One region of the Rhodoferax sp. GW822-FHT02D07 genome, then DNA from elsewhere that is predicted to be linked to it. Evidence: predicted binding sites of a transcription regulator. Region 1 holds the regulator's gene; each other region holds the start of a gene.

The links. The regulator sigma-54, encoded in region 1, starts transcription at its own class of promoters, with help from an activator protein. The targets are predictions, from matches to a motif close to TGGCANGNAANCTGCTTT.
Region 2: the regulator sigma-54 is predicted to act here: its motif matches at 5,460-5,477, upstream of AC1RNN_RS10070 (ammonium transporter).
Region 3: the regulator sigma-54 is predicted to act here: its motif matches at 2,867-2,884, upstream of atzF (allophanate hydrolase).

Annotation. Positions count from the first base shown of each region.
Region 1 is NZ_JBXAOD010000008.1:153,025-159,746, forward strand. It holds gene argS (arginine--tRNA ligase) at 1-529, shown strand, start outside; gene AC1RNN_RS17360 (SPOR domain-containing protein) at 572-1,240, shown strand; gene AC1RNN_RS17365 (thiol:disulfide interchange protein DsbA/DsbL) at 1,319-1,972, shown strand; gene AC1RNN_RS17370 (exopolyphosphatase) at 2,065-2,997, shown strand; gene lptA (lipopolysaccharide transport periplasmic protein LptA) at 3,071-3,679, shown strand; gene lptB (LPS export ABC transporter ATP-binding protein) at 3,676-4,452, shown strand; gene rpoN (RNA polymerase factor sigma-54) at 4,452-6,065, shown strand; gene AC1RNN_RS17390 (THUMP domain-containing class I SAM-dependent RNA methyltransferase) at 6,062-6,722, shown strand, end outside.
Region 2 is NZ_JBXAOD010000003.1:401,431-408,152, reverse strand. It holds gene rbp (RNA-binding regulator) at 29-481, opposite strand; gene AC1RNN_RS10100 (zf-HC2 domain-containing protein) at 646-876, opposite strand; gene AC1RNN_RS10095 (sigma-70 family RNA polymerase sigma factor) at 876-1,445, opposite strand; gene AC1RNN_RS10090 (BufA1 family periplasmic bufferin-type metallophore) at 1,622-1,891, shown strand; gene bufB (MNIO family bufferin maturase) at 1,913-2,839, shown strand; gene AC1RNN_RS10080 (HvfC/BufC family peptide modification chaperone) at 2,836-3,621, shown strand; gene AC1RNN_RS10075 (DoxX family protein) at 3,633-4,136, shown strand; gene AC1RNN_RS10070 (ammonium transporter) at 4,187-5,389, opposite strand; yybP-ykoY riboswitch at 5,518-5,716, shown strand; gene AC1RNN_RS10065 (TMEM165/GDT1 family protein) at 5,723-6,280, shown strand; gene AC1RNN_RS10060 (class I SAM-dependent methyltransferase) at 6,382-6,722, shown strand, end outside.
Region 3 is NZ_JBXAOD010000003.1:324,599-331,320, forward strand. It holds gene AC1RNN_RS09670 (helix-turn-helix transcriptional regulator) at 1-622, opposite strand, end outside; gene AC1RNN_RS09675 (DUF1439 domain-containing protein) at 698-1,282, shown strand; gene AC1RNN_RS09680 (hypothetical protein) at 1,365-1,616, shown strand; gene AC1RNN_RS09685 (tRNA-uridine aminocarboxypropyltransferase) at 1,630-2,385, shown strand; gene AC1RNN_RS09690 (hypothetical protein) at 2,428-2,772, opposite strand; gene atzF (allophanate hydrolase) at 2,916-4,616, shown strand; gene AC1RNN_RS09700 (DUF4089 domain-containing protein) at 4,630-4,842, shown strand; gene AC1RNN_RS09705 (AtzE family amidohydrolase) at 4,849-6,246, shown strand; gene hpxZ (oxalurate catabolism protein HpxZ) at 6,264-6,650, shown strand; gene AC1RNN_RS09715 (BMP family ABC transporter substrate-binding protein) at 6,707-6,722, shown strand, end outside.

The sequences.
Region 1 (6,722 bases):
AGAGGTCAAGATCAGCAAGCGCGCAGGCAGCTATGTGACCTTGCGCGACCTGATCGAGTGGACGAGCAAGGACGCCGTGCGTTTCTTCCTGCTGAGCCGCAAGCCGGATACCGAGTACACCTTCGATGTGGATTTGGCCGTAGCCAAGAACAACGACAACCCGGTCTACTACGTGCAGTACGCACATGCGCGCATCTGCTCGGTGCTGGCCGGTTGGGGCGGCGATGTGGCGAGCCTCAAGAGTGTGGACCTGTCCGCGCTGGACAGCCCGCAGGCCCAGGCCCTGATGCTGCTGCTGGCCAAGTACCCCGAGATGCTGAGTGCGGCCGCCGAGGGCGAAGCCCCGCACGATGTGACTTTCTACCTGCGCGAGCTCGCGGCCAGCTATCACAGCTACTACGACGCCGAGCGCATCCTGGTGGACGATGAGGCCGTCAAGCTGGCCCGCCTGGCGCTCGTGGCTGCCACGGCCCGCGTGTTGCACAATGGCCTGGCTGTGCTGGGCGTCAGTGCTCCGCAGAAGATGTAAGCGGCCCCACCGGGTCAACAGAGTCAACCGAGAGATAGACGCATGAAGTACGAGCGTGGCGGAACCATCGTAGGGTTCATCGTGGGTGTGGTGGTCGGCCTGGGCGCCGCCCTGGCGGTAGCGGTGTACGTCACCAAGGTGCCGGTGCCCTTCATGAACAAGAGCCAGAGCCGCAGCGCCGACCAGGACGCCGCCGAAGCCCAGAAAAACAAGAACTGGGACCCCAACGCCATGCTTTATGGCAAGAACCCGGCGCCCGCCGTGCCTCCGGCGACTACGCCGGCCTCTGCCGCATCGGCTCCCAAGGGCAAGCCAGATGCGAAGGCTGATGCCAAGGCAGAAGCAAAACCGGACGCAAAAGCCGATCCCAAGGCAGCCAAGGCCGAGGCCAAGGGCGAGCTCAAGCCCGCCGTGTCGGCTGACCCGCTGGGTGATCTGGCCAAGGCCAAGACCGGTGCTGCAAACGAGGCCGACGTCTTTGTCTACTTTGTGCAGGTGGGGGCCTTCCAGAAGGCCGAAGACGCAGAGGCCCACCGTGCCAAGTTGTCCCTGAGTGGTATAGAAACCAAGATTTCCGAGCGCGAGCAGTCTGGCCGCCCGGTGTTCCGCGTGCGTGTGGGCCCCTTCGAGAAGAAGGACGAGGCCGACAAGGCCAAGGAGAAACTGGACAAGTCCGGCCTGGAAACCGCGCTGGTGCGCGTGCAGCGCTAAGCGGCCGTACCAGGAACTTTCCTGCAGGGCGCTTCTCCCACCCATTCCGTAACCAGTCCCCTTACCGAAGAGATGCACATGAAACGACGCGAATTCGCCCAGCTGGGCACCGGCGCAGCCCTGGCTTCCACTACCCTGTGGGGCGCCACAGCCCAGGCCCAGGCGGCCAAGCCCAAGGCTGGCACGGACTACCTGGTGGTCGATCCGCGTGCGCCTGTGGAGGCTGGTGCCGGCAAGATTGAGGTGGTGGAGTTCTTCTGGTACAGCTGCCCGCACTGCAACGCCTTCGAACCCACGCTGCAAGCCTGGATTCCCAAGCTGCCCAAGGACGTGGCCTTCCGCCGCGTGCCAGTGGCTTTTCAGGACAGCTTTGCGCCCCAGCAGCGCCTCTATTTCACGCTGGAAGCCATGGGTCTGGTCGAGAAGCTGCATGGCAAGGTGTTTGCCGCCATCCACCAGGAGAAGAAAAACCTCAGCACTGGCGAAGCTATCCTGGAATGGATTGGCCAGCAGGGCGTGGACAAGGCCAAGTTCGTAGAGCAGTACAACTCCTTCACCGTGGTGACCAAGGTCACCAAGTCCGTGCAGCTGCAGAACGCCTACAAGGTGGAAGGTGTGCCCGCGCTGGGCATTGCCGGCCGCTATTACACCGACGGCTCCCTGGCTGGCAATATGCCTCGCGCATTGCAGGTGGTGGAGTCGCTGGTGGCGGACGTTCGCGCCGGACGCTGAGCCGGACTTTTGCGGTGGCGAGGCCGCCGCGCTGTGGGGAACGGCTCTAGAATGGTTTGGCACTTGTTCCAAACTTTGGGGAGACCGTTTCCATGGCGCACCAGAAATACCGGCTTGTTACCCGCAGCGATTTCGATGGACTGGTGTGTGCCGTCCTGCTCAACGAGCTGAACCTGATCGACGACATCAAGTTCGTCCACCCCAAGGACATGCAGGACGGCAAGGTGGAGGTGTCCGACCGAGATATCACCACCAACCTGCCGTACGTGCCCGGCGTGCATCTGGCCTTTGACCACCACGAGTCAGAAACCGTGCGCAACACGGGCGAGCGCCCCAACCACATCATCCTGCCCGATGCCGATTCGGCCGCACGTGTGGTGTTTGACCACTACGGCGGCGCCAGCCGCTTCCCGGCGCGCTTCCACGACATGATGGAGGCCGTGGACAAAGGGGATTCCGCCCGTTTCAGCCACGACGAAATCATGAACCCCACGGGCTGGGTGTTGCTCAACTACCTGATGGACTCGCGCACCGGCCTGGGCCGCTTTCGCGAATTCCGCGTCAGCAACTACCAGCTGATGATGGATCTCATCCAGTACTGCCGCAACCACGGCATCGACGAAATCCTGAAGCTGCCTGATGTGGTGGAACGGGTGGATCTGTACTTTGAGCATGCAGAAAAAGCCAAGGAGCAGCTGCTGCGCTGCTCCACCGTGCACGGCAACCTGCTGGTACTGGATCTGCGCAACGAGGACACCATCTTTGCGGTCAACCGCTTCATGGTCTATGCACTATTCCCCCAAACCAATATTTCCATCCACGTGCTCTGGGGCCTGCAAAAGCAGAACACCGTGTTTGCTACCGGCAAGTCCATCACCAACCGCTCCTCCAAGACCAATATTGGTGAGCTGATGCTGCAGTACGGCGGCGGCGGCCATGCCAATGCGGGTACCTGCCAGGTGGAGAACGACCGTGCGGCGGAGGTGCTGCAGGCGTTGACAAGCAAAATTAACGCCGACGGCTGAGCTCGCCAAGGCATGAAACGTGCCAGCGCTCGGTACAATGGCCGAAGCGCTTTTCAGCAAGTTTCGTGCCTTTATGAAAAAAACCACTCTGTCGCTGTTTCTGGGGCTGGCATTCGCCGGTGTGGCGGGCCACGCCTTGGCCGAGAAGGCCGACCGCAACAAACCCATGAATGTGGAGGCCGATGCCCTGCGTTACGACGACCTCAAGCAGGTCAGCGTGTTCACCGGCAATGTGGTCCTGACCAAAGGCAGCATCATCATCCGTGGTGCCCAGCTGGAGGTGCGCCAGGACCCGGACGGGTACCAGTACGGTCTGGTGACCGGCTCGACAGCAACGCCGGCCTTTTTCCGCCAGAAACGTGACGGGGTCGATGAATACATCGAAGGCGACGGAGAAACCATTGAATACGATGGCCGGGCCGATACCGTGCGCTTCCTCAAGAAGGCTCAACTGCGCCGCCTGCGCGGTGCCCTGCTGGCCGACGAGGTCAGTGGCGCCAGCATCCTCTACGAAAACCTGAGCGACAAATTCACCGTGGACGGCACGCCCCGCAGCGCGAGCGCTCCGGCCGGCCGGGTGCGCGCCATGCTGACACCCAAACCGGAGGCCCAGACCCCCGCTGCCCCCCAGACATCACCCACCCTGCGCGCCACGCCGCAACTTGAGAAGGCCGCCCAGTGAGCGCGCCCGCCCAGGAAGCCCCGGACACCAGCACCGGGCGGCTGGAAGCCCGGCATTTGCAGAAGTCCTACGGCAAGCGCCAGGTGGTCAAGGACGTGTCCCTGGCCGTGCGCACCGGCGAGGTGGTGGGCCTGCTGGGCCCCAATGGGGCGGGCAAGACCACCTCGTTCTACATGATCGTGGGCCTGCTGCGCGCCAGCGCGGGTGACATCACCATCGATGGTCAGTCCATCGAGCACATGCCCATCCACCGCCGTGCGCGCCTGGGGCTGGGCTACCTGCCCCAGGAGGCGTCCATATTCCGCAAACTGAATGTGGAAGACAACGTGCGCGCCGTGCTGGAGTTGCAGCGGGATGCCGGCGGCAACCCGCTTAGTTCTGCCGAAATTGAAAAGCGCCTGACCGCCTTGCTGCAGGAGCTGCGCGTGGAGCATCTGCGCGAGTCACCCTCCCTGGCGCTGTCGGGCGGGGAGCGTCGCCGTGTGGAGATTGCGCGCGCACTGGCCACCAACCCGCGCTTCATCCTGTTGGACGAACCCTTTGCCGGTATTGACCCGATCGCGGTGATCGAGATCCAGCGCATCATCAACTTCCTGAAGGGCCGTGGCATTGGGGTGCTCATCACCGACCACAACGTGCGCGAGACCCTGGGCATTTGCGACCACGCCTACATCATCAGCGACGGCCATGTGCTGGCGCAGGGCACCCCCTCCGAGATCGTGAACAACGCCGATGTGCGCCGCGTCTATCTCGGCGAACACTTCAAGATGTGATGAAGCAAGGGCTGTCATTACGCGTCTCCCAACACCTGGCGCTCACGCCCCAGTTGCAGCAGTCCATCCGTCTGCTGCAGCTCTCCACGCTGGAGCTGAGCCAGGAGGTGGAGCAGATGCTGGACGAAAACCCGTTTCTGGAGCTGACCGAGGACCGGGCCGAGCGTGAAGACTTTGGGTTGAACGCTGCGGACGCTGTGGTGAGCGAGGGCGATCGCCTGTCCGAAGCCGGTGACGCCGAATATGCTCCTAATTCTGTAGCTGACTATGCAACATCCACAGGGGCTGGCACCTCCAATGATGAAGATGCCACGCCACTGAGCAGCAGCGAGGAGCCCAACTGGGAGGGCGACGGCACCACCGAAATGACGCCTGACGACGGCGAATGGGGCGTGGATGCCAAAGCCAAGGCCAACAACCTGGGCGATGACGAAGAGAAGGACGCCACCGAGCTGGCGCGTTCCTCTGAATCGCTGCAGGTCTTTCTGCACCGCCAGGCCCTGAGCCTGCGCTTGAATGCCACCGATGCAGCGGCGCTGCGCTTCCTGATCGAGTCGCTCAATGAAGACGGCTACCTGGAGGACCCGCTGGAAGACTTGGCGCGTAGTCTGAGCCCTGGAGATGAAGAGCAGCTGCAGGATCTGGTGCACCACTTCACCGTGGCGCTGGGCCTGTTGCACAGCCTGGAGCCCGTCGGCGTGGGCGCGCGCGACCTGGGCGAATGCCTGCGCCTGCAGCTGCAAGCTCTGCTGACCCTGGCCGAAGACGATGGTGAGCACGACCGGCTGGAAGTGTTGCAGGTGGCGCTGGCCATCTGCCGCCAGCCCATGGACCTGCTGGCGCGGCGCGACATCAAGCGCCTGGTGCAGATGGGCGTGGGCAGCGATGCGTTTGTGCGTGAGGCGATTGCGCTGATTGCGCGGCTTGAGCCCAAGCCCGGCCGCCGCTTTGTGGATGTGGAACGCAACATCATCGTGCCCGATGTGCTGGTGGTGTCCATTGGCAAGGCCGGCGGCATTCCGAAGTTCCGTGTTCAGCTCAATCCCGACGTGATGCCGCGCCTCAAGGTGCACGATATCTACGCCAATGTGCTGCGCAACCACCGCGGCGGCAAGGATGCCGGCGGCCATGCCGCGCTGCAGCAGCGCCTGCAGGAGGCGCGCTGGTTCATCAAGAACATCCAGCAGCGCTTTGACACCATCCTGCGCGTGAGCACGGCCATTGTGGAGCGACAAAAGAACTTTTTCACCCACGGCGAACTCGCCATGCGCCCGCTGGTGCTGCGCGAGATTGCCGACGAGCTGGGCTTGCACGAGTCCACCATTAGCCGCGTGACCACGGCCAAGTACATGGCCACGCCGTTTGGCACCTTTGAGCTCAAGTACTTCTTTGGCTCCGGCCTGGGCACCGAGAGCGGGGGCAACGCCTCCAGCACCGCGGTGCGTGCGCTCATCAAGCAGTTCATCGCCTCAGAGAGCAGCAAAAAGCCCTTGAGCGATAACCAGATTTCCGACATGCTCAAGGAGCAAGGCATCGAGTGCGCGCGGCGCACCGTGGCCAAATACCGCGAGGGCCTGAAAATCGCCCCCGCCTCACTCCGCAAAGCGCTATGAACCAATTGACCCTTTTTCTCCCCTGCGCCGCCGGCGTGGAGGAGTACCTGGCGCCGGAGATTTTGCAGATCACCGGCCTGCCCCCCGGTTGCGTGACCAAGCAGCGCGGTGGCGTGGCCGTGCGCACCTCGTTTGCGCACGCCATGTTGCTCAACCTGTACAGCCGCCTGGCCCAGCGCGTGCTGGTGCTGGTGTCGTACACCGAGTATCGCAGTGAGCAGGACCTGTACCGCGCCGGCATGCAGGTGCCGTGGGAGCAGTGGTTCACGCCCAAAGAGAGCATCAAGATCGAGGTGACCGCGCAGCACAGCCCGCTGACCTCGCTGAACTTTGCTGCGCTCAAGGTGAAAGACGCCGTCTGCGACCGCTTCCGCGAAGTGGCCAATGGCGTGCGCCCTGACGTGAATACCCAGTGGCCCGATGTACGCATTTACGCCCACCTGACCACCGACGCCTGCTCGCTGTACATCGACACCTCGGGCGAGCCGCTGTTCAAGCGCGGTTGGCGCGAGGACAAGGGCGACGCGCCGCTGAAAGAGACATTGGCCGCGGCCATGATTGCCGCCAGCGGCTGGGCCTCGGGCGACGACGACCTGATGCCGCTGTATGACCCCTGCTGCGGCAGCGGCACCGTGGCCATTGAAGCCGCGCAGATTG
Region 2 (6,722 bases), on a different contig from region 1:
CCTTTTTTGTTGGGTCTAAGCCGAGGGCTTAGTAGCCGCCGCGGCCGCCGCCGCCATAGCCGCCACCGCCGGAGCGGTCGCCACCACCGTAGCCGCCGCCACCGGAGCGATCACCGCCGCCGTAGCCGCCACCACCGGAACGGCCGCCACCGAAGCCGCCGCCACCAGAGCGACCGCCACCGAAGCCACCACCGCCGCCGCCGCCGAAGCCGCCGGAACGGGGAGGACGGGGTTCCATGGGACGGGCTTCGTTCACCACGAGGCCACGGCCACCGAATTGTTGACCGTTCATGGCGCTGATCGCGGCTTGGGCTTCAGCGTCGCTGCCCATTTCCACGAAGCCGAAGCCCTTGGAGCGACCAGTGTCGCGTTCCATCATGACCTTGGCGCTGGAGACGGAACCGTGCTGGGAAAACGCTTGTTGCAGGTCTTCGTCACGGAAGGAATAAGGCAGGTTGCCTACGTAAAGTTTGTTGCCCATGGAGGGACTCCTCAAAATAACTCAAAACGCGATGGAGTCTTTAACCGCAATCAACAAACCAGTGAAGACTTAAAGCAGACGCGAAACTGACTAAACACCGCAAACTTGCACGCCCGTTTGCCGGGCAATGCCGAACCATTATGCGCCAGTTTTTTGAGAGGTGGCTATTTTTTTGATTTTTCTGTGGTAACCGATGCAGAAGTGGGGGTATCGCTGTAATTGCGCCACGCTTGCAGGCCGTTGCGCAGGGTCAGGATCTGGCGTTCAAAGCGCGGGCAGGCTGCGCAGGCTGCCAAGTGCAGGCGCAGCGCAAGCCGGTCAGTCCAAGGCAGAGCCCGGTCTTCGCGCGCCACCATCAGGGCGGCGGCTTCCTTGCAGGTTCTTCGAAATGGCATCATGGGTGAACGGCCTTTGCAAACCAGCGTTGCTCCAGGCACTCCCGCAAACGCAGGCGGGCCCGGTGCAGCTGCACGTACAGATTGGTCGGCGTGAGCTGCAATTCCTTACAAATTTCTTCGCTGGAGAGCTCCAGCCATTCCCGCATCAGGAACAAACGCCCCTGCACGGCGGGCAGCAGGCTGGTGCAGGCCTCCAGGATCTCAAAGAACTGGCGCTGGCTAGTGTCTTGCTCGGGGTTGCCCCATTCGGCGGGCAGCTCGCTGAAGTGGCCATCGGCGGTAAAGGCCATCAGGTCCAGCGGGTCAGCCTGTGCGTCGGGACTGCGGTCCAGACTGGTCGCCTCTCGGCTGTGGTGGCGCAGGGCGTCAATGATCTTGTGCTTGAGGATGCCCACCAGCCAGGTCTTGAGCTGGGAGCGGTTGTCAAAGGCCTGGGGCTTGGCAATGGCAGCCAGCACGGTGTCGGACACCGCGTCCTCGGCCCATGTTTCGTTGCGCAGCTGCAGGCGCGCGAACTTGAGCAGGTAGTCACGTAGGTCAGCGACCTGTTGTTCGAAGCTGGGCATGGGGTGGGCCTTGGGATGTGCGCGCAGTGTACGGTTTTGGGCCGCGCGAAAACTTTTTGCGTGGAGGCTGTAAGAAAAAAATGCCCTGCGGGACTAAAGCTCAACCAGTAGCCACGGCGCAATCCCGCACCTGGCAGCTGTACTGGTTGTATTCAACGTTCCAACAGGAGTTTTCCATGAACCAACGCGCCCTGATCGCCGCCACCGCTGCCAGCCTGATGACCCTGGCCCTCGCTTCCGCACCCGTGGCTGCGCAAGAGAAAGAAAAGTGTTTCGGTATTGCCAAGGCCGGCCAAAACGACTGCGCCAACCTGTCGGGCACGCATTCCTGCGCCGGCCAGTCCAAGGTGGACATGGGCAAGGACGAATGGAAGTACGTGGCCAAGGGCACCTGCAAGGACATGAAGGGCATGTCCATGGACGAAGCCAAGAAGATGAAGAGCTGAGCTCGGCCAACGGTCTGCACCATGTCCGCCACCCTCACTCCAATCCTGGCGCCGACCTCCCCTGCGGAGGTGGGCATCGGGTGGCGGCATCCCCATTACGCGGAGCTGCTGCAGCGGCAGCCCGCACTGGACTTTCTGGAAGTCCATTCTGAAAATTTCTTTGCCGAGGGCGGTGCCGCTCTGGCCGTGCTGGAGCAGGGCCGCGCTCACTACCCCGTCAGCCTGCACGGCGTGGGCCTGTCCCTGGGCTCGGCGGTGGGGCTGGACCCCTGGCACCTGGAGCAGCTTGCGCAGTTGGTGCAACGCATAGACCCTGTGCGCGTCAGCGACCACGCCTGCTTTGCGCGCGGTCGGGTGGGCGCGCAGACGGTGCATGGCTCCGATCTCTTGCCCATTCCTTTCTCGGACGAAGCGCTGGACGTGCTGTGCCGCCATGTGCAGCAGGTGCAGGACCGCCTGCAGCGCCGCTTCATGGTGGAAAACCTCTCGGCCTACCTGGGCTGGAACGATGCGGACGCGCACGACTGGTCCGAGCCCGAATTCCTCAGCGCACTGGCGCGCCGCACCGGTTGCCTCTTGCTGGTGGATGTGAACAACATCTATGTGAATGCGCGCAACGCCCAGCTCGCCGGGGCCGCGCGAGACCCGCTGCAGGCCTGTCGCACCTGGCTGGATGCCATTGCGCCCGAGGTGGTGGGCGAGCTGCATGTGGCCGGGCATTGCCATGTGGCTGATGCGCACGGCGAGATCGTCATCGACGACCATGGGAGCCGCGTGAGCCCCGCCGTCTGGGCGCTGCACCGGCATGCCCTGCAACGGTTTGGCCCCGTACCTACGCTGGTGGAGTGGGACACCGATGTGCCCGCGCTGGATGTGCTGCTAGACGAGGCAGACCTGGCCCGGCAGGCTGCGCACGAAGTGCTGGGTCCGCAGGAGCTGGCCGCATGAGCGCGCTGGCCCGCCAACAGCAGGCGCTGCTGGAGAGTTTGTTCTCTCCGCAGACTGCTGTTGCTACTGAATTCATAGCTACTCGCGCGGATTCCATGCGGGGTAGAGGCCTCAAAGCCTATCAGTCCAATGGCCACGCGCTAGCTCGGCGCACGCTGCAGGCGGCCTACCCGGTGCTGGAGCGAATGCTGGGTGAAGAGAGCTTTGCCGACCTGGCGCACGCCCTTTGGCATGCGACTCCGCCAGAGTGTGGGGACTTGGCGCATTGGGGCGATGCCCTGCCCGACTTCGTGGCTGCCAGCGCGCAGCTGGCGGACGAGCCCTACCTGCCGGACGTGGCCCGCGCCGAGTGGGCGCTGCACACGTGCGCCGCGGCGGCCGACGCCGCGCTGCAGGCTGACAGCCTCGCCCTGTTGGGCAGCCAGGAACTGGACACCCTGCATCTCCGCCTGGCGCCCGGCACCTGGCTGCTGCGCAGCCCCTGGCCGGTGGCCAGCATCCTGTTGGCGCACCGTGATGATGGTCCCAGCCTGTCCGAGGCTGGCGCGCGGCTGCGGGCCGGGCAGTCGGAAGACGTGCTGGTCTGGCGCCAGAGCTTTCGCCCCTGCGTGCGGGCGGCGGTGCCCGGCGAGGCCGATTTTGTGGCGGCGCTGCTGGCGGGCCAGGCCCTGGGCCCGGCGCTGGACGCGGCCCCCGCCCTCGACGTGCAAGCCTGGCTGGCCCAGGCCGTGCAAAGCGGCCTGCTGCTGGCTGTGCTCCCGATGTCCCCCACTGTTTGCTGATGAGGTTTGCCATGACACCAACCACCCTGCCGTCCCTGCCCCAGGCTTCCACCACCCTGCTGGGCCGTGCCTTTGCGCTATGGGATTGGCTGGTGCGCGGCCTGGAGGCTTTGCAGCCGCTGGCTGCGTTGCTGGCGCGCCTCTATGTGGCGCAGGCATTCTTTCTGTCGGGCCTGACCAAGCTGCGCGACTGGGACATCACGCTGGCCCTGTTTGCCGACGAGTACCACGTGCCCCTGCTGTCGCCGCCGGTGGCAGCCGTGCTGGGTACGGCGGGTGAGCTGGGCTTGCCCGTGTTGCTGGTGCTGGGGCTGGTCGGGCGCTTTGCGGCCCTGGGCCTGAGCGTGGTCAACCTGGTGGCCGTGGCCTCGCTGATGGAGATCGCCCCGGCTGCCCTGCAGCAGCACGTCACCTGGGGCGTGCTGCTGGCCGGCCTAGCGCTTTACGGCTGCGGCCCCTGGTCCCTGGGGCCGTGGGCGCGTAGGGCGCTGGAACGGAGCTTTCTGGTCAAATAGGGTTGTGGCCCCCATGAATAGTGCGCGAGCAGCTCCTGTTTCAATAGCAATTACCAGTTCGCTTCGCGCTCTGGCGTGGCGCTGATCTTGTGGATGGAGAGGTCGGCGCCGTCAAATTCCTCTTCCTGGCTTAGGCGCAGACCGGTGGTTGCCTTGAGCGCACCATAGACCACAAAGCCACCGGCGGCAGCCCAGGCCACGCCCATCAGGGTGCCGATCACCTGCGCGCCCAGGCTCACGCCGCCCAGCCCGCCCAGGGCCTGGCTGCCAAACAGGCCGGCTGCGATGCCGCCCCAGGTGCCGCACAGGCCATGCAGCGGCCAGACGCCCAGCACGTCGTCGATCTTCCACTTGTTCTGCGTTAGCGTGAACATCACCACAAAGATGGCGCCGGCCACGCCGCCCACCACCAGCGCGCCCAGCGGGTGCATCAGGTCCGAACCCGCGCACACCGCCACCAGGCCGGCCAGCGGGCCGTTGTGCACAAAGCCGGGGTCGTTTTTGCCCATGAGCAGGGCCACCAGCGTGCCGCCCACCATGGCCATGAGCGAGTTCACGGCGACCAGGCCGCTGATCTTGTCCAGCGTCTGCGCGCTCATGACGTTGAAGCCGAACCAGCCCACGGTCAGGATCCAGGCGCCCAGCGCGAGGAAGGGAATGCTCGATGGCGGGTGTGCCGAGATCGCGCCGTCCTTGCGGTAGCGGTTGCTGCGCGCGCCCAGCAGCAGCACGGCGCCCAGCGCAATCCAGCCGCCCACGGCGTGCACCACCACGCTGCCGGCAAAGTCGTGGAACTCGGCGCCGGTCAGGTCCTTGAGCCAGGCCTGCACGCCAAAGTGCTGGTTCCAGGCAATACCCTCGAAGAAGGGGTAGACCAGGCCGACGATGACGGCCGTGGCAATCAGCTGGGGCCAGAACTTGGCCCGCTCGGCAATGCCACCCGAAATGATGGCCGGGATGGCGGCGGCAAAGGTCAGCAGGAAGAAGAACTTCACCAGCGCATAGCCGTTCTGGGCGGCGAGTTGCTCGGCGCCCACAAAGAAGTGCGTGCCATAGGCCACGCCGTAGCCGACGGCGAAATACACCACGGTGGAGACCGAGAAGTCCACCAGGATCTTGACCAGCGCATTGACCTGGTTCTTGCGGCGAACCGTGCCCAGCTCCAGAAAGGCAAAACCGGCGTGCATGGCCAAGACCATGATGGCGCCGAGCAGGATGAACAAGGCGTCTGCGCCCTGTTTGAGTGCTTCCATACGTTCCTCTATCGTGTTACTGCTGCTTATTGGTGCAAATCCGCTGGGAATTCAACGAATGCACCAAAATGAAGCAAAAACTGCGCCAGTTTGGGACTAGGTGGAAACCCGTGCCTCCGGTTACAATGGCGGCTGTCATTGGGGAGTAGCCGCCCTTCTTCACTGAGAGGGGCTTGCGTCAACAGACTTGTGGTGCCGGGAACGGCGCCCATGGCGCAAGCAGGGCCCGTCACGCGGGTCTTGGCGAGACCTTTGACTGCACGCCTCCGATGTATTTGGCCGGGGGTGTCGTGCAGTCATAGGTATCTGTCCCCGGCCATGGACTTTTCATTCATGGAAGCATTCTTCATCTCCACAGGTATCGTCGCGCTCGCTGAAATGGGCGACAAAACGCAGCTGCTCGCGCTCTTGCTGGCCGCGCGGTTTCGCAAGCCCTGGCCCATCGTGTGGGGCATTCTGGTCGCCACCCTGGTCAACCACGCCATGGCCGGTGCGCTCGGTGCCTGGGTGACCACGGTCATCGGCCCCGACGTGCTGCGCTGTATCCTGGGCGGCTCCTTCATCGCCATGGCGGTGTGGATGCTGATTCCCGACAAGATCGATGACGAAGAGGCTGACGACCAGCCGCGCTGGGGCGTGTTCGGTACCACCGTGATCGCCTTCTTCCTGGCCGAGATGGGCGACAAGACCCAGATCGCCACCGTCATGCTGGCGGCCAAGTACCACGCCTACTTTTGGGTGGTTGCCGGTACCACGCTGGGCATGATGCTGGCCAACGCCCCCGTGGTCTGGCTGGGCGAGCGCATGACGCGCCTGGTGCCGCTCAAGGTGGTGCACATCGTGTCCGCCCTGATCTTTGCGGGACTGGGGCTCTACGCGCTGCTGGCCTGATCCTCTGAAATAGGGGCGTAAGCCCGGCGTTACGCAGGGATGGCGCGCCTGCGCCTCCCATAGACTGCTCCGGGGCCATTCGGCCGTCTTGTGGAGGCACTATGGGTGACGTCAACCAGTTCTTGTTCGCGCAGCGGGTGTTCCGGGGTTTCTCGGGCCGGGTGCTGGAAATCGGCTCCAAGGACTACGGCAACACCCAGCCCTTCCGCGAGCTGTTCAGCCATTGCGAGTACGTCGGTGTGGACCTGGAAGACGGCAAGAACGTCGATTACGTAGTCAACCTCGAGGAGGACCTGGGCCCCATCAAGGACCAGAAGTTCGACCTCATCATCATCTGCTCGGTGCTGGAGCACTCGCCCAGGCCTTGGGTGCTGGCGGCCAACATCCAGACCCTGCTGTCCGAGCGGGGCGTCATCTACTCCTGCCACCCCTGGGTGTGGCG
Region 3 (6,722 bases), on a different contig from region 1:
TGGCAATGCGGTCGGTGCGGAAGTAGCGGTAGTCCTGCCGCAGTTCGCACCAGCCCATGAGCACGCGCGCCCGCTCGAAGTAGGCCAGCGCGAAGGGCCAGACCACGCGCTCGGACGGTGCACCCTGGGCGTCCTGGTAGCTGATGCGCAGCTTGTGTTCGATGCGCACGGCTTGGCGCAGCAGCTCGGGCGGCGCGGTCTGGGGCAGGGGCTCCTGGTCTGCGCTCTGGTTGGCGCGGCTGGTGGCTACCAGCAGGGCCGACACCTCCAGATCATGGCGCTGCTCGGGCGGCAGCACGGCTGCAATGCGGGCCAGCGCACTGCGCGCCGCGGCGGCCAGGCCGTCATCCGTCTGCTGCGCCACCCAGCGCGCGCCCAGCACCAGCGACTCCACCTCTTCGGGCGTGAACATGAGCGGCGGCAAGACGAAGCCGGGCTTGAGCACATAGCCCACGCCGGGCTCGCCCTCGATCTGCGCGCCCTGCGCCTGCAGGCTGGCAATGTCGCGGTAGAGCGTGCGAATGCTTACCCCCAACTGCTCCGCCAATGCCTGCCCGCTCACCGCACGCCGGTGGCTGCGCAGCAGGTGGATCAGGTCGAAGAGGCGGGAGGAGCGGGACATGCGGCGGATGATAGTGCTGCATTTGTTTACACAGCGGCAGCCATGCCGCAACACTTAGCGCCTAAGATTTCTGCCATGCACCGCCGTGTTGCCCTGTCCACCCTGCTGACCCTGCCGCTGGCCCGCCTGGCCTGGGCGGAATCGGAGCCCGAGGCGGACGACGCGCCAGCGGCTGCGCCGAGCTACAAGGTGTCTGCCGCGGCGCTGCAGGCGGCGGTGGGCCAGCGCTTTCCACTGCGCTACCCGGTGCCGGGCATTCTGAACCTGGATGTGCAGGTGCCGCAGCTGCGCCTGCTGCCGGCGCAAAACCGGTTGGGTGCGGAGGCGCAGGTGGAAGCCGCCGGCCCAGCGCTGAATCGCAGCCACCAGGGCACGCTGGATGTGGAGTTTGCGCTGCGCTACGAGGCCAGCGACCGCACGGTGCGCGCGCACCAGCTGCGCCTCAAGCGCCTGGACTTTCCCACCCTGCCGCCATCGGCCATGGCGCTGATCAAGGCCTATGCCCCGGCCCTGGCGGAGCGCACGCTGCTGGAGGTGGTGGTGCACCGCATGCGCCCGCAAGACCTGGCCCTGCCAGACGGCCTGGGCATGCAGCCCGGCAGCATCACGGTGACCGAAACCGGGCTGAGCATCGGCTTTGTGCCCAAGCCGCTGAGCTGATTTTTGCCAGCTTGGCAAAGCAAATCAGCGGGGCGGCGACAATCATCCCCCTTCCTCACCACGCTGCCAAGGCGACATGCATATGACCGACAACTACAAAATAGCTGCAGAAGCCCGCGAAGCCGCACTGTGTGAATCTTGCCGGGGCATACAGCGCAACTGGCGCCGCGCGCCCGGCCACCCGGAACTGGTGCAGGGCGACAGCCGCAAGGAGCTGCGTGGCGAGCGCAGCGTGACGGTCACCCGCTACCGCTGTGACCGCTGTGCCTCGGTCTGGGACTACGAGAACGACAAGACCAACCAGCGCGCAGGCTGGTCTCTGCCACGACGCTGAACGCGCCGTGACCATGCAGCCGCCCTCTCCCACACAAGCCCACGCGGTCTCCCGCCTGCGTGCCGCCCGCCTGGCCCGCAGCGCCAAGCCCTTTCTGGCGCGCGGCGGCATGAAGGCCGAGCGCTGCCCGGACTGCCGGGTGGCGCCCGCCCACTGCATCTGCGCGCTGCGCCCGCGGGTGCCCACGCGCGTGGGGGTGTGCCTGCTGATGGCGGACATCGAGCCCATCAAGCCCAGCAACACGGGCTGGCTGATTGCCGATGTGGTGGCCGACACCTGGGCCTTTGGCTGGGCGCGTACCGAGGTGGACCCGGCGCTGCTGGAGCTGCTGGCCGACCCGCAGTGGCAGCCTTATGTGGTGTTCCCCGGCGAGTTTGTAGCGGAAGGGCGGGTGGTGAACACGCTGCCGCCGGTGGAAGAGAGTGCGGCGGGCAAGCGCCCACTCTTCATCTTGCTGGACGCCACCTGGCCGGAAGCACGCAAGATGTTCCGCAAGAGCCCCTACCTGGACCGCTTTCCGGTGCTGAGCCTGCAGCCCGAGCAGATCTCGCGCTACCAACTGCGCCGCAGCCGCCGCGACGACCACTTCTGCACCAGCGAGGTGGGCGCCCTGTGCCTGGAGCTGGCCGGCGAGCCGCACGCGGCCCAGGTGCTGGAAGCCTGGCTGGAGGTCTTCAGCCTGCACTACCTGCGCGCCAAGAACCAGCTGCCCCCGCTGTGGGACAGCGAGGCGCACCAGCGCCTGCAGGCACTGGCCTCGTCAACTTGATTGCTATCGTTTCAGGAGCTGCTGGCGCAGTATTTACGGACTCTAGCGCCGAATGGATCGTTCTCTGAGCGACTCTTCGACGCTTTTCTGCTTCGAGAGGTAAGGCACCTGGGGACGGCCAGAGATGCCCTGGTAGTAGTAATAACCGGAGTAGTCGCTCTGCCGGGGTGTTGGCAAGGAGTCGGTGGTGCTGATACTGCCACCCGTCACCGAGTAGGCCTGCACACCCTCAGGGCAAGGCTTGTCGCTGTAAACCACCGTCTGGCCCTGCACACACTTGTGCAAGGAGCCCGCCACTGCCAGCCAGGGCGAGGCCAGTAGTACGGCAAAACTCAGCGTGTGGCGGATAGCTACGGCGTGGCGCATGGTGATCTCTTTGGTGTGCATTCCCTGCCGCCATTGTGCCTTCGTGCGCAAGAACTCAGGAGATCTTGCGACACGTGATGTTGACGCGCCGCCGGCAAACACGATGAAAGATGGCTGGCACGCCACTTGCATTCGCTCTTGGATACAAGATTGGATGCTTCAAAATGGTGCAAACCTTCTCTCCCTCACGCCCCGACGATGCCGCGCTGGCGCCCCAGGCATGGATTAACCGCCCTGCCGCGCCCGTGGCCGGTGCGAGCCAGGGGCCGCTGGCGGGCTTGCGCTTTGCAGCCAAAGACAATATTGATGTGCTGGGCCTGCCGCTGACCGCGGCCTGCCCGGCCTTTAGCCGCCAGCCTGCGGCGCACGCCACGGTTGTGCAGAAACTGCTCGATGCCGGTGCATCACTGCTGGGCAAAACCAATCTGGACCAGTTTGCCTGCGGCCTGAACGGCACGCGCTCGCCCTACGGCGCCGTGCCCAATGCCTTCAACCCGCTGTATGTATCGGGCGGCTCCAGTTCGGGCTCTGCCTATGTGGTGGCTACGGGCCAGGTGGACTTTGCGCTGGGCACGGACACCGCAGGCTCGGGCCGGGTGCCGGCAGGCCTGAACAACATCGTGGGCCTCAAGCCCAGCAAGGGCCTGATCAGCGCCCACGGGGTGCTGCCAGCGGCGCAGAGTGCCGATTGCGTGTCCATCTTTGCGGGCACCGTGGGCTTGGCCGCCCAGGTGCTGCAGGCCGCCCTGGGGCATGACGCGAAAGACCCCTACTCCCGCGCGCTGGCGCTGCGCAGCACGGCCTTCCCGACGCAGTTCCGCTTCGGGGTGCCTGACGCCCTGACCTTTGACGGCGACGCACAGGCCGAGGCGGCCTTTGCCCAGGCCGTGGCCCAGCTCACCGCGCTGGGCGGTACGGCGGTGCCCATTCAATACCAGCCTCTGGCCCAGGCCGCTGCGCTGTTGTACGAGAGCGCGCTGGTGGCCGAACGCTACGCCGCCATCCGCCCCTTCTTTGACACGCAGGAAGACCAGGTGGTGGAGCCGGTGCGCAGCATCATCGCCAAGGGGCGCAACTTCAACGCGGCCGATGTGTTCGAGGCCCAAACGCAATTGCGCGCGCTGGGCCAGAAGGCCGATGCCATGTGGGACCGCATTGACGTGCTGCTGGTTCCCACCGCACCCACGCACTACACCATTGCCGCCATGCAGGCCGACCCGGTGGTGCTGAACCGCAACCTGGGCGCGTACACCAATTTTGTGAATCTGCTGGACTACGCGGCGCTGTCCGTGCCCAGCAGCCTGCGCGACGATGGCCTGCCGTTTGGCATCACGCTCATCGGCCCATGCGCCAGCGACTTGCAGTTGGCCGAACTGGGCCAGCGCTACCACCACGCCACGGGCCTGCCGCTGGGTGCTACCGGCCAGCCCCTGCCCGCACCCCAGCCCATCGCCGGTTTGCGTGCCGAGCCCGTGGTGCGCGTGGCCGTGGTGGGGGCCCACCTCTCGGGCATGCCGCTGAACAACCAGCTTACCGAGCGTGGGGCGCGCCTGATCACCACCGCCGAGACGGCGCCCCATTACCGCTTTTATGCACTGCCCGGCACCACACCCCCCAAGCCGGGTCTGGTGCGCGTAGCAGACGGTGCGGGTGGGCGCATTGCGCTGGAGATCTGGGAAATGCCAGCGGCGCATTACGGCTCGTTCGTGTCCCTCATTCCCACGTCGCTGGGCATAGGCACCCTGCAACTGGCCGATGGCAGCAGCGTGCAAGGCTTCGTCTGCGAGGCCGTGGCGACCCAGGGCGCCACCGACATCACCCACCTGGGCGGCTGGCGCAACTACGTCGCCTCCCTCAAGGCCTGACGCGGAGACCCCAATGAACGACACCGACGCCCTGAGCTATGTGCGCGCCAGCGCCGCCGTGTTGGGCCTGCCGCTGGACGACGCGCAGGTCGTGCGCGTGGCCGCGCACCTGCAACGCACCGCCGCCATGGCCCAGATGCTGGACACGCTGGCCCTGCCACCCGAGGCTGAGCTGGCCGAGATTTACAAGCCAAATACGCCTTCATCCTCCGTTGAATCTGCGTGAGCAGCTATGAATACCGTAGCAACCACCACCCAACACATCGCCCGCCAGGTGGCCAGTGGCGAGCGCAGCGCCGCTGAAGTGCTGGAGGCCAGCATTGCCCGCATCGAGTCCACCGATGGGCGCGTGAACGCCTTCACCAGCAGAGGCTACGCCCGCGCCCGGACCGAAGCTGCGCAGATCGACGCGCGACGCGCCCGCGGCGAAGCGCTGCCACCGCTGGCCGGTGTGCCCTATGCAGTGAAGAACCTGTTTGACATGGCCGGAGAGGTCACGCTGGCTGGCTCCAAGATCAACCGAGGCCATGCGCCAGCGACCAGCGACGCCTTTCTGGTGCAACGCATGCAGGCTGCCGGAGCAGTGCTGGTAGGCGGACTCAACATGGACGAGTACGCCTACGGCTTCACCACCGAGAACAGCCACGAAGGGCCGTGCCACAACCCGCACGACTTGCAGCGCACGGCGGGTGGTTCCTCGGGCGGCTCGGGCGCGGCCGTTGCAGCAGGGCAGGTGCCCATCGCGCTGGGCTCGGACACCAATGGCTCCATCCGCGTGCCGTCATCGTTTTGCGGGGTGTGGGGGCTCAAGCCCACCTTTGGCCGGCTTTCGCGCCGCGGCAGCTACCCCTTCGTGCAGAGCATCGACCACCTGGGGCCGCTGGCCGATTCGGTGGAGGCGCTGGCCTGGTCTTACGACGCCATGCAAAGCCCCGACCCGCTGGACCCGGGCTGCCACGCGACGCACGTTGAGCCCGTAACCCCTGTACTGCGGCAAGGCATGGCGGGCTTGCGTGTCGGTCTGCTGGGGGGCTACTTCCACGACAACGCCACGCCACCAGCGCGCGCCGCCGCCATGGCTGCGGCCAAGGCGCTGGGCGCGTCGGACCTGGTGGAGTGGCCCGACGCGGCGCTAGGGCGCGCAGCGGCCTTTATCACCACGGCCAGCGAGGGCGCCAACCTGCATCTGGATGACCTGCGTACCCGCGCACACGACTTTGAGCCGCTGTCGGTAGACCGTTTTTTGGCAGGTGCGCTACAGCCCGCAGCCTGGTACCTGCAGGCACAGCGCTTTCGCCGCATCTACCGCGACAAGGTGAACGCACTGTTCACGCAATGGGACGTGTTGCTGGCCCCGGCCACACCGGTCAGCGCGCCGCCGCTGGGTGCGGAGTGGATCGACATCAACGGCCAGCAGCTGCCCTGCCGCCCGTCCATTGGCCTGCTCACGCAGCCGGTGTCGTTTGCGGGCTGCCCCGTGGTGGCCGCACCGCTGTGGCCCGAGGGCACGGGCGGCCTGCCCATTGCGGTGCAAATCATTGCCGCACCCTGGCGCGAAGACCTGGCCCTGCGTGCGGCGATGGTGCTGCAGATGGCGGGCCTGGCCCACCTGAAGGAGCCCGCCCTGTGAGCATCAGCACACTGCCCCTGCCCGTGAACCTGCCCGATGTGGTGGCCGAGGTGACCGCGGTATTCGAGCGCTACGAAGCGGCCCTGGTGGGCAACGACGTGGCCGTGCTCGACGAGCTGTTCTGGGACAGCCCCCACACCCTGCGCTACGGCGCCACCGAAAACCTGTACGGCTACGCCGCCATCCAGGCCTTCCGGGCAGCGCGGCCCTCGCAAGGCCTGGCGCGCGAGCTGCTGCGCACCGTCATCACCACCTACGGCAAGGACTTTGCCACCGCCAACTGCGAGTTCCGCCGCACCGGCAGTGGCAAGACCGGCCGCCAAAGCCAGACCTGGATGCGCACGCCGCTGGGCTGGCGTGTGGTGGCCGCGCACGTGAGCTGGCTCACCGAGTCTGGCCCCTGACAAGCCTTTATCCCCTTCCCGATAGTCCTTCACCAACCTGAACCGGAGAGAGAACCATGAGCCACCCCACTT